2 regions of the Paenibacillus sp. NPDC057934 genome follow, and region 1 is predicted to be linked to the other one. Evidence: riboswitches for the same ligand, from Rfam matches in the RefSeq annotation. Region 1 holds a riboswitch; the other holds the start of a gene.

What was found. Region 1 has a riboswitch for cyclic di-AMP ahead of ACFVRY_RS28105 (resuscitation-promoting factor). Riboswitches for the same ligand answer to the same signal wherever they lie in the genome.
Region 2: another riboswitch for cyclic di-AMP. It lies ahead of ACFVRY_RS11880 (hypothetical protein); the one in region 1 lies ahead of ACFVRY_RS28105 (resuscitation-promoting factor).

What each region holds. Positions count from the first base shown of each region.
Region 1 is NZ_JBHVPB010000018.1:45,030-52,648, reverse strand. It holds gene ACFVRY_RS28120 (AbrB/MazE/SpoVT family DNA-binding domain-containing protein) at 219-473, opposite strand; gene ACFVRY_RS28115 (HD domain-containing protein) at 780-2,063, shown strand; gene ACFVRY_RS28110 (TatD family hydrolase) at 2,118-2,888, shown strand; cyclic di-AMP (ydaO/yuaA leader) riboswitch at 3,088-3,316, shown strand; gene ACFVRY_RS28105 (resuscitation-promoting factor) at 3,600-4,763, shown strand; gene rnmV (ribonuclease M5) at 4,938-5,489, shown strand; gene rsmA (16S rRNA (adenine(1518)-N(6)/adenine(1519)-N(6))-dimethyltransferase RsmA) at 5,486-6,370, shown strand; gene yabG (sporulation peptidase YabG) at 6,484-7,383, shown strand.
Region 2 is NZ_JBHVPB010000004.1:452,803-460,421, forward strand. It holds gene ACFVRY_RS11865 (GerAB/ArcD/ProY family transporter) at 1-261, shown strand, start outside; gene ACFVRY_RS11870 (hypothetical protein) at 531-833, opposite strand; gene ACFVRY_RS11875 (hypothetical protein) at 1,070-1,369, shown strand; cyclic di-AMP (ydaO/yuaA leader) riboswitch at 1,366-1,552, shown strand; gene ACFVRY_RS11880 (hypothetical protein) at 1,758-2,177, shown strand; gene kdpF (K(+)-transporting ATPase subunit F) at 2,309-2,380, shown strand; gene kdpA (potassium-transporting ATPase subunit KdpA) at 2,439-4,115, shown strand; gene kdpB (potassium-transporting ATPase subunit KdpB) at 4,176-6,209, shown strand; gene kdpC (potassium-transporting ATPase subunit KdpC) at 6,243-6,821, shown strand; gene ACFVRY_RS11905 (universal stress protein) at 6,904-7,619, shown strand, end outside.

The DNA.
Region 1 (7,619 bases):
ACGCTACCACCACCTTCCGTCCGCGATTGCCGCACTGTCCGCGGGTGTGCCCTTCCGGGTGTCCAGAGGGCTGGCAGCCCTTTGGGGCCCTCCCTACAGGGAGGGTTTGGGAGGGTGCCCCCACAAAAAAAAGTACCCCCCGCATACACGGAGGGCCAAGGAGATATAAAAAGGTTAGAATTAACAATTTGATTTATTCTTATTATATACTATTTGTTTTAGTTTGTCACAGGGGTAGGGATAGTAGAAATGCATTCATGACAAACAATTTTTCCTTTGAAATAAGTTACGTTCTCAGCATTGCCACAGAAGATGCAGGCAGGCTCATATTTCTTAAGCATGATCCGCTCACCGTCCACGTAAATTTCGAGCGCATCCTTTTCACCAATGCCAAGCGTACGGCGCAATTCAATTGGAATAACAACCCGTCCCAGTTCGTCTACTTTTCTTACAATTCCTGTTGATTTCATCATAGTAATCGTTGCCCCTTTCAAATATCAAAAGCGTCATTATTCGACATTCTTCACTGTTTTATGATATCCATAATACCAACGATTCCCAAAACAGTCAACCTTTTTTCTAACGAATTTTAGGGTAATTTTATGGAAATGTACAGTGCTGTTAGGTTTGAAGCGAAACCACCCAAAAATTACATAAATAAATTTTGTCGATTCAACCACTCATTTTGTGTCATAATTCGACAAAGTGCGACATTATTACCCATTATATACCGCCAAGCGCGAAATGACTAATTAAAATTATATGAAGGAGTTGATGTCATGAAGAAGCCGCTCACAGAAGAGAAGGTTTTCAAAGATCCGGTTCACAATTATATTCACGTGCAGGATGTGATCATCTGGCGTTTGATTAATACCAGGGAATTTCAACGGTTGCGCCGGATTCGGCAACTAGGCACCTCTTATCTGACTTTCCATGGTGCAGAACACAGCCGATTCTCGCATTCTCTTGGTGTCTATGAAATTACCCGTCGAATTATTTCCCAGTTTGAGCGAAGTGGATATAAAGGCTGGATTCCGGAAGAACGATTGCTCACGCTCTGTGCAGCGCTGCTTCATGATTTGGGGCATGGTCCGTTCTCCCATTCTATAGAAGAAGCTTTTGAAATGAACCATGAGGACTGGACGTGCCGGATCATTCTGGAGAACACAGAAATCACCAATATTCTGCGGGATGTAGAGGAAGATTTTCCTCAGAAAGTGGCTTCAGTTATCGCTAAAACCTATGAGCACGAAATTGTTGTCAATTTGGTGTCCAGTCCGCTCGATGCTGACCGGATGGATTATCTGCTGCGCGATGCTTATTACACCGGCGTAAACTACGGCACGATTGACATCGATCGAATTCTGCGGGTGCTTCGTCCCTACAATGGAAGAGTTGTAGTTAAGGAATCAGGAATGCATGCGATAGAGGACTATTTGATGTCGCGGTATCAAATGTACTGGCAAGTATATTTCCACCCGGTAACCCGGAGTTCTGAAATTATTTTACGACAGATTTTCCGCCGGGCTAAAGAGCTGTATTTAGAGGGGTATAATTTTAAATTTATGATTCATCCGCTGGGTGACTTGCTTCAGGGAGAAGTGACAGTGGAACAGTATTTGCTGCTAGATGAGGCGCTAGTTCAGACAGCCTTCATGCAATGGACACTGGAGGAGGATGGGCTGCTAAGCGACTTGTGTAGCCGGTTTATTCATCGTAAACTGTATAAATATGTGGAGATGGAGAGCCTCGATCCGGAGACGATTGACGAAATTCGCCGCAGTTTTGCCGGAGCGGGACTGAACCCGGAATATGATTTGGAAATTGATTTTCCGTCAGACCTTCCGTATGATGTGTTTCGTCCGGGAGAGGGTTTTGACAGCAACCAAATATTGCTGCTTGACCGGAAGGATCGGCTGCGTGAAATTTCGGAAGTTTCAGACATTATTCGTTCCATCAGCGGCATTCACCGTGGAAGATATCACTTATATTTTCCACAAGACAAGCTGAATAAGGCGCTTTCAAAACTGCCTGACTCCATTGCTGAAATATTCGCGAAATAAAGATTAAATAGTTATCTTTGAACATAGAAATCAAGACCGGGAGGACAACAGTACATGTACTTATTCGACACACATACCCATCTGGATGCTCCGCAATTCGACGAGGACCGTGAACAGGTCATTGCCCGTGCGGTGGAGGCCGGTGTCAGCAAAATGATCAATATCGGATTTAACCGGGAGACGATTCCAACCACGATGCAGCTCGCCGAATCGTATGATTATATTTATGCAGCCGTGGGATGGCATCCGCAGGATGCGATTGACATGAAGGAGGGGGACCTCGATTGGATCGCCTCGCTGTGTAGTCACAAGAAGGTTGTCGCCATTGGTGAAATCGGTCTCGATTATTACTGGGATACCTCTCCTAAGGACGTGCAGCATGAGGTCTTCCGTAAGCAGATCGGACTAGCCCGTGAGCTGAAGATGCCTATCTGTATTCATGATCGAGATGCCCATGAGGACGTGGTACGAATTCTCCGCGAGGAGAAGGCTAACGAGGTTGGTGGTGTAATGCATTCCTTCTCCGGCAGCTGGGAGACAGCGAAAATGTGCTTGGATTTGGGGTTCCATTTATCCTTCGGAGGACCGATAACGTTCAAGAATGCAAGGGTTCCCAAAGAGGTGCTGGCGCAGACGCCACTGGACCGTTTGTTGATCGAAACAGACTCCCCGTATCTGACGCCACACCCCTTCCGCGGGAAGCGAAATGAGAGCGCTCATGTCAAGTTGGTGGCAGAAGCTGCGGCAGAAATTAAAGGGATAACTTGGGAGGAATTGGCTGAAATTACGTATGCGAACGCGCTGGAACGATTTGGCATTGAGTGAAATCGGGAGAAAACACGGTGAAAAATAGAGGATAGCCGATGTATTAAACTTTTTTAATAAAAAAACAGCCGAATATTACAATATTTTAACCATATATTTGCGTAAACGTGGTTGAATCGTCCTTTACAACATGCATCAAAAAAGGATATCATCTTTTCAGTGCAGTGAGCTGTTGTTACAGTGACAGCCCACGCTATCATGGATCGTCTCGCTGAGTCTCCGTATGGAGAACGGGGGAACCAATATTGTTTTGCCGCATGCAGAGTACCACAAGCACAGCATAGAATGCCGCAGACACTATTTGATTTCTTCACGTGGTCTTTGGGGTGAATTTAAGGGCAACCGCCGTGAGCGGGTGACCCAAGATAGGGCGTCTCTCTTTCGTCCGAACCCGACAGCTAACCCCGTAAGCGAAAGTAAGAGAGGAAACCTCGTGCATAAGCCGCGTATTCTAACATCGGAGAAGCCACGAAAGAGTCCTCATAGAACTCTTTTAGGCTTCTTTTATTTTGAATAATGCGAATGTACCCTGCATACTGTTATATAACAGATGTGGGGGGAGCACTATGCCGGGCAGGCGATCCATGAGCAGGAGACGCAAAGGTATTGCAAATAGCGTGTCCTGTGACAATCTCGAATAGTTTCGTCCGAATGATGACAGTCATCTTGGTATACAGCTGACGACGGGGCTATGTAAGGAGGATGGAGAGAATGGGCGTATTCCAACCAGAAGTATCCCATGATTCGCAATCATCCAGCAGGTCTTACGCTTTACGGTGGGAACAAGTGAATTTTCGCGTACTTTCACTTGCCGGCGTGTTATCGATTTTGATCACGCTGATCATTCTGCTGTACGTGCACGGTCAAAGCAGCAAGCAGATCACTTTAGTAATAGACGGGAAAACGCAGTCTCTGGAAACGCGTGAAGCGATTCTCAGTGATGCACTAGCAAAAGAGCAAATTTCGCTGCAGCCGCATGATCAACTATCTATAGGCCTTAGTGATGAAATAAAAGACGGCGACCGTGTCGTAATTAACCGTGCGCAGCCATTCAGTCTTTCTGCGGATGGTGCAAAAAAGATTTTTTATACGACCGAGAAAACAATCGGTCAGGCCATCAAGAAGCTGGGTATTGCCCTCGAAGGCCATGATAAGATTTTCCCTTCGCTAGATACCACTATCTCTGCCAATATGGATATCAAGATTGTCCGCATTAACAAACAAACTGTACAGCGGACAACGAACTTGCCATATCGAGTCATCAAGACGGCAGACCCCTCCCTTACCAAGGGAACAGTCAGAGTGGCACAGGCGGGCGCACCAGGCGTCATGATCCAGCACATCGAAAAGGTTTATCAAGACGGTGAACTGGCTTCCATGCGTATGGTTGGGAAAGAAGTGCAGACGGTGACCAAAGACAAAATTATCGCCGTTGGCACAAAGCCTCTCCCAAAACCTGTAACAGTGGCCCAAACAACAACTTCCAAAACAGCTAATGCTACCATTTCAACAAAAACCAGTGCCAAGAGCAGTAATGTCGCCACTAAATCGGGCGTCAATTTTGAATACAAGAAATTAATCAAGAACGTCTCGATGACTGCTTATTCTTCAGAAGAACCGGGCATTGGAACTCGTACCGCCTCCGGCACACGCGTAACGGAAGGACGTACGATTGCAGTGGACCCTAATGTAATTCCTATCGGTTGGTGGGTATATATCGAAGGCCTGGGTTTCCGCCGTGCAGAAGATACTGGTGGCGCTATCAAAGGCAATAAGGTGGATGTCTACTACGATTCGCTGAACCATGCACGTAATTTCGGACGCAAGTCTCGTGCTGTGTATGTGATCGGACCTGTAAAACCAGAGCTTAACTAAGTCTGAGCTTTTGCAAAATTAGGTTGAATCAGCTATAGTGAGGGTAGCAATTAAGAATAACTTGTGCTCAGGAAATGATCGCAGAGCTACCGCTCATCACTTATACATTCTTTAGCCAAAAAGAAGGGGAGCGAATCCTCTTCTTTTTGCGTTTACGAGAAGGAGTAAACACTTATGATCAAGGAAGTAATCGTTGTCGAAGGCAAGAGCGACACGATAGCCATCAAGCGAGCGGTTCAGGCGGATACCATCGAGACTGGCGGCTCCGCGGTGGACAAGAAGGTGATTGCCAAAATCGCGCTCGCCATGGAACGGCGGGGTGTGATTATTCTAACGGATCCTGACCATGCGGGGGAGCGTATCCGCAAGATCGTTTCAAGCAAGGTTCCAGGCTGCAAGCATGCCTTCATCCCCGAGAAGGATGCTACTCGTAAGGGTGACATTGGCGTCGAAAATGCTGCACCTGAGGCGATCCGCCACGCGCTGGCGCATGTACATACGTCCTTCGAGGGCGCACCAGCCCTGATAGGGCTGGATGACCTAATGGCGGCAGGCATGCTGGTGCACCCACAGGCCGCTCAGAGAAGGATGCTGCTAGGCAATCTGCTTGGCATTGGGTACTGCAACGGCAAGCAACTCTTCAAGCGGCTTGCAATGTTTGGCATTACGCGGGAGGAGTTTGCCGGAGCCCTCGCCCAAATTGAACAGGGAGGCATAACTTCATGACTGGCAAAGAGAGCGTTTCAACCCCTAAACGGACAAAGGAAATCATTCAACGGTACGGGTTCTCATTCAAAAAAAGTCTGGGTCAGAACTTTCTGATTGACCAGAATATTCTCGATAAAATTGTAAACGCCGCTGAGCTGGACAATACTGCAGGTGCACTGGAGATCGGTCCTGGAATCGGGGCACTGACAGAGCGCTTGGCGCAAACTGCCGGTGCCGTAACAGCGGTGGAGATCGACAGACGGCTGATCCCGATTCTGAAGGATGTACTCTCCCCATACCCCCATGTGAAGGTTCGTAATGATGACGTACTGAAGGTGGACTTACAGCAACTCTTCAAGGAGGACTTTGCCTCCGTAGATCGAGTAAGCGTAGTTGCTAACTTGCCTTATTATGTTACGACGCCAATCCTTATGAAGCTGCTAGAAGAGAAGCTACCGCTTGATAATATCGTTGTTATGATCCAGAAGGAGGTTGCCGAACGGATGGCAGCTTCCCCGGGCGGCAAAGAGTATGGCAGTCTGAGTATCGCCGTACAGTATTACAGTGAGCCGGAGCTGGTCTGCATTGTGCCGCACACCGTATTCATCCCGCAGCCGAATGTAGAGTCGGCAGTGATCCGACTGAAGGTACGGGAGCGTCCACCAGTAGAGGTTGCCGATGAGAAGCACTTCTTCGATGTGGTACAGGCTTCCTTTACCCAGCGGCGCAAGACGATCGCCAATAACCTCAAGGCTCGTTTCTTCCCAGGAGAGGGACGCGAGCGCCTGGAGGCGCTGCTGAGCGAAGCAGGAATCGAGCCGACAAGACGTGGAGAGACACTGAGCCTGGAGGAATACGCCCGGCTTAGCGGAGTTCTTTTGGCCGCAGGAGTTGTCTGAGTTAAGCAGAAACGGCTGCCTTCCTTAAATGGGGGGCTGATATTTTAAAAACACGCCAGAATACGAACCAACCGCGGCTTTTGCCCATACGATGGGGTAAAGGTGGTGTTTTGATGAATTCAGGAGACTTGGTCGTTCGCAAATCTTATGGCGGTGACGTGACTTTTCGAGTAGAGCGCATCGTGCAGACCGGAGCCGTTATCAAGGGGACAGAATTCCGTCTGCTGGCGGATTCTCCACTGGACGACTTGGTACAGGTGCCTCCTACCCGGATCACAGAGCTGGGGCAGCGAGCGCAGATAAAGGCAAAGGAATCGTTGACGCAGTTGCATAAGGACCGTCAGGACCAAACACAGCGCAGCGGTAACAGTACGGGCGGGTTGTGGAATCAATCCTCTACAGAAGCGGCTTATTTTGATGTGCCAGGCAAAGTGCTGCATTTGGACGGCGATGCGTCCTATTTGAATAAAAGCCTGAGCTTGTATGAGCAATTGCGGATTCCTGCCGAGGGTCATCATGTTCGTGAGTCCTCTATGGCGGATACGCTCTACCGACTGCTGCCCCGTGTCCGTCCGGATATTGTGGTGATTACTGGTCATGACGGAGTGCTCAAGCAGCAGCATACTTATGATCTCTACAGCCTGAACAGCTACAAAAATTCACAGAATTTTGTGGCCGCAGTTCAGGTTGCCCGGGAGTATGAACGAAATTTTGACTCACTCACCATCATTGCGGGTGCTTGCCAATCGCATTTTGAGGCGCTGCTGGGCGCAGGGGCCAACTTCGCTAGCTCGCCGGGGCGGATTCTGATTCACGCGCTGGACCCTGTCTATGTGGCAGCCAAGGCGTCATTCACGTCCGTTCGGGATACGGTTAATTTGAACGACGTGCTGGGCAACACCATCAGCGGCAGCCAAGGTATGGGAGGCATTGAGACACGCGGTAGCTTCCGAGTCGGTATGCCACGCTTGCAGAACCTCTCTGCGCTAAAGGTTACCCCTTCGGTGGTTTAACGGACATCTACGCGCCTTAGAAGAAGAGTGAGCCGTTCTCGCGGCTATATAAGTAGCAGAAGAGAGCCGGGCGGAAGCCCGGTTCTTTCTTTTTCAGGAAAAAAGGGTCTATTGCTCATAATCTGACGGGAACAGGACACACTCCTCATATGGACAATTCAAGACCAGTCGAGTCAAGCAAATACTTATTACCGATAACAAGGCAATTATTGCAGCCAATCTTTCCCCCGAAAAAA
Region 2 (7,619 bases), on a different contig from region 1:
ACATTTTTCAAAACAATTCTGGACTTCTATGCTTTCCTGCTCGGGACCGCGCAACTCTTCAAGCTACGTGATTATCGTCCGTTGTCTATTCCTGGCGGCATGCTTGTCTTTGGATTGGCGTTTGCCATCACGACCAATACCGTTTATTTCGATTATATTGTCGACTACTATATCTTCTGGGACTTCACCTGTGCTTTAATCCTTCCGCTGATGCTTTATGTTGTATATAAATTTAGGGGTAAAACGTTGTTAAGCAAGTAGTGGGAAAGAATCGTGAGCCGTGCACATGTCTTCGCGCAGGGCTCTTAGCTGCATCTTCAGCTCAGGGACGGGGAGATGGAGAATCTCACCAATGTCCGCCAAGGGAAGGCCCAAGCCGTAGCGCAGTGCGGAGAGGACAAGCCGGTCGTATGCCGGCTGTCCAGGCTCGCCCGCCAGGTATGCGGCGGGCGGTACGGGGGCTGCTGATATTGTGGACAAAGGGGTGTGCATGGTGCGCACCTTCCTTTCGGAGTGGAAGAATGTTGACATTACAGAATGGAATAATAGGCGACGGAGTGTTCCACCAGCCAGCCTGTGTCCAGGCTGATCCATGCTGGTGGCAATGAGGATGCTCCAGGAAGTTGTTCCACGGACAGATGGAGCAGCTTAGGCTTTTGATTCTCCTGCTGGAACTTTCCGGAAAGGACAGGCGGGTACAAAATTGCCTGCAAATTCTGCAAGGCAGTCTGCACCATTGCGAACTGGCTCGGTTGCCAGCTCTGGATAGCCCCGGAAGCAGGGACAGCAAAGATTTCTATTCGTGTCAGCTTGTGTTGTTGTTCTAGTTCCACCTTGGACCCTCCCCGATTCCCATGATTTGCAGAGGGATGTGATGAGTGTCGGTAGCAATATAGCTATGATCGCTGTTATCACACCACAATACGCCAAAGCACACCCGCTTCAGGCGGTGTGATCATAATCCGAATCATACGCCGCACCGCTTTCTTTTGTAAAAAGAGAAAATCTTTCATAGTAACGTCTATCCACGGAATTTCAGCAACCAAGGGAGAGAAAGGGGAGTAAAAGCATGTTTATTGCACGTTATGAGGCCTCTATCTCCCTCAAGCATCGTTTTTCATTTTTGAACGGAAAACGGGCGAAAAACCTGAAATTCCGTCCTTTGGAGAAAAAGAATCCCCATCTACCTAAAATTTTCGATAATCGTGACAAAAACGTGAAAATAAGAGATATAGAGAGATTGAATATCAAGAAAGCGCTACCTGATATGAAAAGGGTTTTCTTTATGCATTATTTTGGCATCCTTGGCGTTTTACAAAAATTCCAGCATGAGAGTATGATTACATCTGTTTCAACCACAACTGAATAGTTGATCCGCTTAATTTCCGTCAAGGAAAGCGGGGGAACCAACAATCGGCAGCCGATGTGAGAGTCGGAGCCGGTTAAGGGGTGAATCCTGTATGGATGCATCAAGTATGCATTTATACGGGTAGGGCGACTCTCACCGCCCGAATCCGTCAGCTAACCTCGTAAGCGTATGGAGAGAGGATGAGTGCAATGTGACCGTTAGCGAGCCACAGAGGAGATCCTTTGTGGTTTTTTGCTGTGCTTTTATAAGCAAAACGCTTGTAAGGCAGCGTCTGGTGACGTGACACAGCCAGACATGGCTGTGTCCGAAAATGACGATAGGTCATGTTCCTTTCGGAGATTTTCGTTGCCTCCTTGTTGTTGTACAAGAGCAGGAGGGGATAAGAGATATGGCGGATCAGATGGAATATGTGCTGGTATGCGCACCAACAAAAGCTGGAGAGCATTTTATCAAGATTTTAAAATTTAGAGGCGTCCAGGTAGCAGGGTTAACGAACAATCAAGAGGAGAAGGCCCGTTTAGAGGAACTGGGAGTTGAGAACACTGTTTTAGTAGATACTCGCCATCAGAAAACGTGGTTTCGTCCATCTTTTCCTGTAGGCAAGGTGTATCTGTTCGAGAGCAGCTTTACGCTATGCTGCCGTTACATCCAGATGTGCCGGGCCTGGACCACACAGCCCATCTTTGTCATCACATCCTCCTTGAACCCTAGATTGGTCTATAAAAGACTGGGTGCAAGTTATGTCATCTATTCCCATAGCGGGGATGCCATTTTTTTGGCGGATAAATCATCCCGTGATCAGGGATAAACAAAGGGGCGGGAAACGATGCTGGATTTGTATATGATTGCTGCGCTGGTCGTTATATACGGCTTGTTCTATGGATTTGTTCAATGGTGCTCGGGTGTAGCCCGGGATGCAGGGGGGAATGAGCGGTGATTGTGATTATTGCGGTGACCTTGCTGCTATTCATCTATCTGGTATATGCGCTGATTCACCCGGAGAAATTTTAGCTACATCTGATGCGAGGAATGACAACAGAAATAGAAGTCTTGCTAAGGAGGGACATTCATGGGCACTCTGCAAATGGTCGTAGTTATCTTAATCCTTCTGCTTCTGGTGAAGCCAGTGGGCACCTATGTGTATCATGTATTCTCTGGCGAGCCTAACCGTACAGACAAATGGTTTGGGCGTACAGAGAATGGTATCTACCGCCTAATTGGGCTGAAGCAACGGGAAGGAATGTCCTGGAAGAAATACGCGTTAAGCTTCATTTTAACGAATATCGTGCTGGTAGCCTTTAGTTATATTATTCTGCGAGTGCAGCGTGGCCTGCCGCTTAATCCAAATGGGACTTCTGATATGGAGCAGACGCTCACGTTCAACACTGTAATCAGTTTTATGACAAATACGAATCTTCAGCACTACAGCGGAGAGACTGGTCTGTCCTATTTCTCGCAAATGGCTGTGATTACGATGATGATGTTCACCTCTGCTGCCAGCGGCTTCTCCGTAGCGATAGCGTTTGTCAGAGGAATCACCGGGCGGGAATCGGTGGGGAACTTTTTTGAAGACTTTGTAAAAGCGCATGTGCGGATCTTTCTGCCGCTGGCATTATTGGTAACGCTGATTCTAGTGGGCCTGCATGTGCCGCAGACGCTGAAGCCTACGCTTGAAGTCACAACACTTGAGGGCCAGGCGCAACACATTGCGATAGGGCCTGTGGCTTCCCTGGAATCGATCAAGCATCTCGGAACAAACGGTGGGGGGTTCTTCGGGGCCAACTCGTCACATCCGTTCGAGAATCCAAGTCCGATTACGAATGTGCTGGAGATTCTTTCGATGTGGATGCTGCCCGCAGCACTTCCGTATACGTACGGTTTGTTTGCCAAAAACAAACGCCAGGGCTGGGTGATTTTCACCGCGATGATGACGCTCTTCGTGCTGCTGCTGGGGCTGAACTATTATGCGGAAACCCGTGGGAATCCGGCGATCAACGCCTTGGGCATCGAGTCCTCACAGGGTAGCATGGAAGGCAAGGAAGTTCGCTTCGGGATTCCACAGTCCTCCCTGTTCACTACGGTGACAACCGCGGCGACCACAGGCAGTGTTAACAATATGCATGACACGCTGACACCGCTGGGTGAGATTACGCCGCTGGCGCTTATGATGCTGAACAATGTGTTTGGCGGTAAGGGTGTAGGGCTGATTAATATGCTGATGTATGCGATTATGGGTGTTTTCCTGTGCGGACTCATGGTCGGCAGAACCCCGGAATTCCTCGGAAGGAAGATCGAAGCCAGAGAGATGAAGCTGATCGCTATCGCGATCCTGATTCACCCGCTTATTATCCTGGTACCGACCGCGGGAGCCTTCCTGACAGAGCTAGGTAAAGGCTCGATAACCAATCCGGGCTTTCACGGGATGACCCAAGTGTTATATGAATATGTTTCCTCGGCCGCCAATAACGGATCTGGCTTTGAGGGACTGGTGGATAATACCTCCTTCTGGAATATAACGACCGGGATCGTCATGCTGTTGGGCCGATACGTCTCCGTTATCGCTATGCTGGCGGTTGCCGGGTCCTTGCTCCGCAAGAACACTGTGCCAGAGACTACCGGAACCTTCCGCACAGACAACGGCTTGTTCACAGGTATTCTGATCGGTACCGTTCTGATCATCGGTGCGCTAACCTTTTTGCCAGTCATTGTGCTGGGGCCGGTTGCCGAGTACTTGACCTTGCGGTAAGCAGTGGCTGTCCATGGCAGGCTTTGCTTAAGCGAAGCTTAGAAAGAGAGGGAGAACAAGATGAGTACTGCGAAAAGAAAAAAGCTGCTGACCGGACCGATACTCCTCAGCGCTGTGAAGGATAGTTTTGTGAAGCTGAACCCGGTAACTCTGCTGAAGAATCCGGTAATGTTCGTAGTCGAGATTGGTACCATCATCGTTCTGCTTATGGTGCTGGCTCCCGGATATTTTCATGCCGAGCAGTCGATGGGTTTTAACATTACGGTATTCTGCATTTTGCTCTTTACCGTTCTGTTCGCTAATTTCGCCGAAGCGCTTGCCGAGGGTCGCGGAAAGGCCCAGGCCGATTCGCTGAAGAAGACTAAACAGGATATTACAGCCAATAAACTGGTGGGAACAGCGATTAAGACGGTCTCCTCCTCTGAGCTGCGTAAAGGCGATATCGTGGTCGTCAGCCAGGGGGAACTAATCCCGGGTGACGGCGAGGTGATTGAGGGACTGGCTTCAGTGGATGAATCGGCCATTACGGGAGAATCAGCCCCAGTCATTAAGGAAGCGGGGGGAGATTTTGGCTCCGTTACCGGCGGTACACGTGTTGTCAGCGATGAGATCAAGGTACGGATTACGAGTGATCCCGGAGAATCGTTCCTGGACCGGATGATCTCTCTTGTAGAAGGGGCCAAACGTCAGAAGACGCCGAACGAGATTGCACTGAACACTCTCTTAATCAGCTTGACGATTATTTTTCTGATCGTTGTCGTTACCTTGCGGCCGATTGCCGGATACTTGGGTATTGCGCTTGATATTCCGGTCATGATTGCTCTGCTGGTCTGTCTGATCCCGACAACAATCGGCGGGCTGCTCTCGGCAATCGGCATAGCGGGCATGGACCGGGTCACCCAGTTTAACGTACTGGCCATGTCCGGGAAAGCGGTGGAGGCTGCCGGGGATATCAATACGATGATCCTGGATAAGACAGGAACCATTACCTTCGGGAACCGGATGGCGAGTGAATTTGTGCCAGTGGGTCAAGAGACCGAATCGGATCTAACGGCGTGGGCCGCGATCAGCTCCTTGAAGGATGAGACACCTGAGGGGCGGTCCGTGATTGAACTCGCCAAGAAGCTGGAACGCAGCTATGACAGCAGTCTTGGAGACGGCGGCGAATTTGTGGAATTCAGGGCAGAGACCCGGATGAGTGGTATCGACCTTCGTGACGGGCGCAGTGTGCGCAAGGGAGCTGTTGATTCCGTGAAAAAATGGATATTGTCGAAGGGTGGACAGATTCCGGGTGATCTGGATAGCCGTTCCGATGATATTGCCCGGTTGGGGGGCACTCCCCTTGCCGTTGCAGTAGACAACCGCATCTATGGACTCATCTACCTGAAGGACACGGTTAAGCCCGGCATGAAGGAACGGTTCGAAGAGCTACGGCAGATGGGGATTAAAACAATTATGTGTACTGGCGATAATCCGCTGACTGCTGCCACCATTGCTCGTGAAGCCGGGGTGGATGATTTCATTGCTGAAAGTACACCGGAGGACAAAATTGAGGTGATTCGCCGCGAACAGGCGCAAGGTAAATTGGTGGCCATGACCGGTGACGGTACGAATGATGCACCTGCACTGGCCCAGGCAGACGTCGGGTTGGCGATGAACAGCGGTACCACAGCAGCCAAGGAAGCGGCCAATATGGTCGATCTGGACTCCGATCCTTCCAAAATCATTGAGGTGGTGGCGATTGGGAAGCAATTGTTGATGACACGCGGGGCGTTGACGACGTTCAGTATTGCGAACGATATCGCCAAGTATTTTGCCATTATTCCGGCTATGTTCACCTTGGCGATCCCGGAGATGGAGGTCCTTAATGTCATGGGACTTGGCTCGCCAAGCTCAGCCATTATCTCTGCACTGATTTTCAATGCGATCATCATTCCGCTGTTGATTCCTCTTGCTATGCGGGGGGTGTCGTACAAACCAATGAGCTCGTCCCGGCTACTCGGCCGCAACCTGTTTATCTACGGCTTCGGTGGCGTGGTTGTACCGTTCGTAGGTATTAAGCTGATTGATATGATTGTAAGCTTGTGGATCTAACGGCTGATTAAATCAGGAAAAGGGTGAGATGTCATGAAAAACTCTAATTTCTTTATCATTGTGCGGCTTGCTCTGGTATTCATTGTACTATGCGGGGGAGTGTATCCGCTGGCTACAACAGCTATTGCCCAGGTGCTCATGCCTTCCCAAGCTAACGGTAGTCTGATTAAAAATGAAGCTGGGGCCGTTGTTGGCTCGGAGCTGATCGGTCAGAACTTTACAGACCCGCGTCTGTTCCACAGCCGGGTGTCGAGCATCGAGTATAGAGCGGAGGCTTCCGGCTCGAACAACTACGGGCCTTCCAACCCGGATATGCTACAGCGTACGAAGGATTTCATCGCACAGTGGCAAAAAGACAACCCCGATGTCGCCTTGAACAAGCTGCCTGTGGATTTAGTGACTAACTCGGGATCAGGGCTTGATCCCCATATCTCCCCGGCTGCGGCGGCTGTGCAGATTCCGCGAATTAGCAAACTGACGGGAATTCCGGCGGCGGAGCTGGAGCGGTTTGTAGCAGCGCATACACAAGGGCGTGATTTAGGATTGTTCGGCGAAGAACGTGTGAATGTACTGGAGCTAAATCTGGATGTGCAGAAAGCGATGAAGCCATAGAATAATAGCCAGAAGCCAGCATCCCTGCCCGAGGTTTGTTATTGGGCAGGGGTGTCTGTGTCATGTAAGGGAGAGGGTCTGCATGGGAACATTCCGGAGAAAAACACCGGAGGAGCTGCTGTTGTCCTTATATGAGCTGCATCGCGGCCGTCTGAAGATTTATATCGGCCCGGCAAGCGGGTCGGGCAAGACGTACCAGATGCTGCGCGAGGGGCAGATGCTCAGAGCGCAGGGCATTGATGTGGTGACCTGTGCGGTTTTCACCCATCAAAGTCCGGAGATGCTGGACCAGCTCCGCGATCTGGAGCGGGTCCCTAGCATCCACTGGCACAAGAAGGGGATTGAGAAGAAGGATCTGGACATGGAAGCCATCTTGCAGCGTAACCCGGAGGTTGTGCTTACGGACGGCGCGGCACATCGGAACCGGGAGGGAGCCGAGCGGGCAGGGCGGCTGGAGGACATCCAATTTCTACTGAGCCATGGCATTAGTGTCATCACCACAGTGAACGTCTACGAAGTAGAAGGAGCCGCAGAGCTAGCTCGGCAATGGACGGGGATGAAGGTGGAGCATTCTGTTCCGGTGAATGTGCTTGCCCTGGCCGATGAACTGGTACTGGTGGACGTGACTCCAGAGAAGATTCTCCAGCGCTTGTCCGAGGGCCATCTGGGCGGAGAAGCCCATACGCACTTATTTAATAAAGGCAATCTAGGTAAGCTGCGTGAGCTGGCTCTTCGTCTTGTGGCTGAAGATGTGAATGACTCTCTGGAGAAGCATAGGGAGGAGCAGGGGCTTCAGGG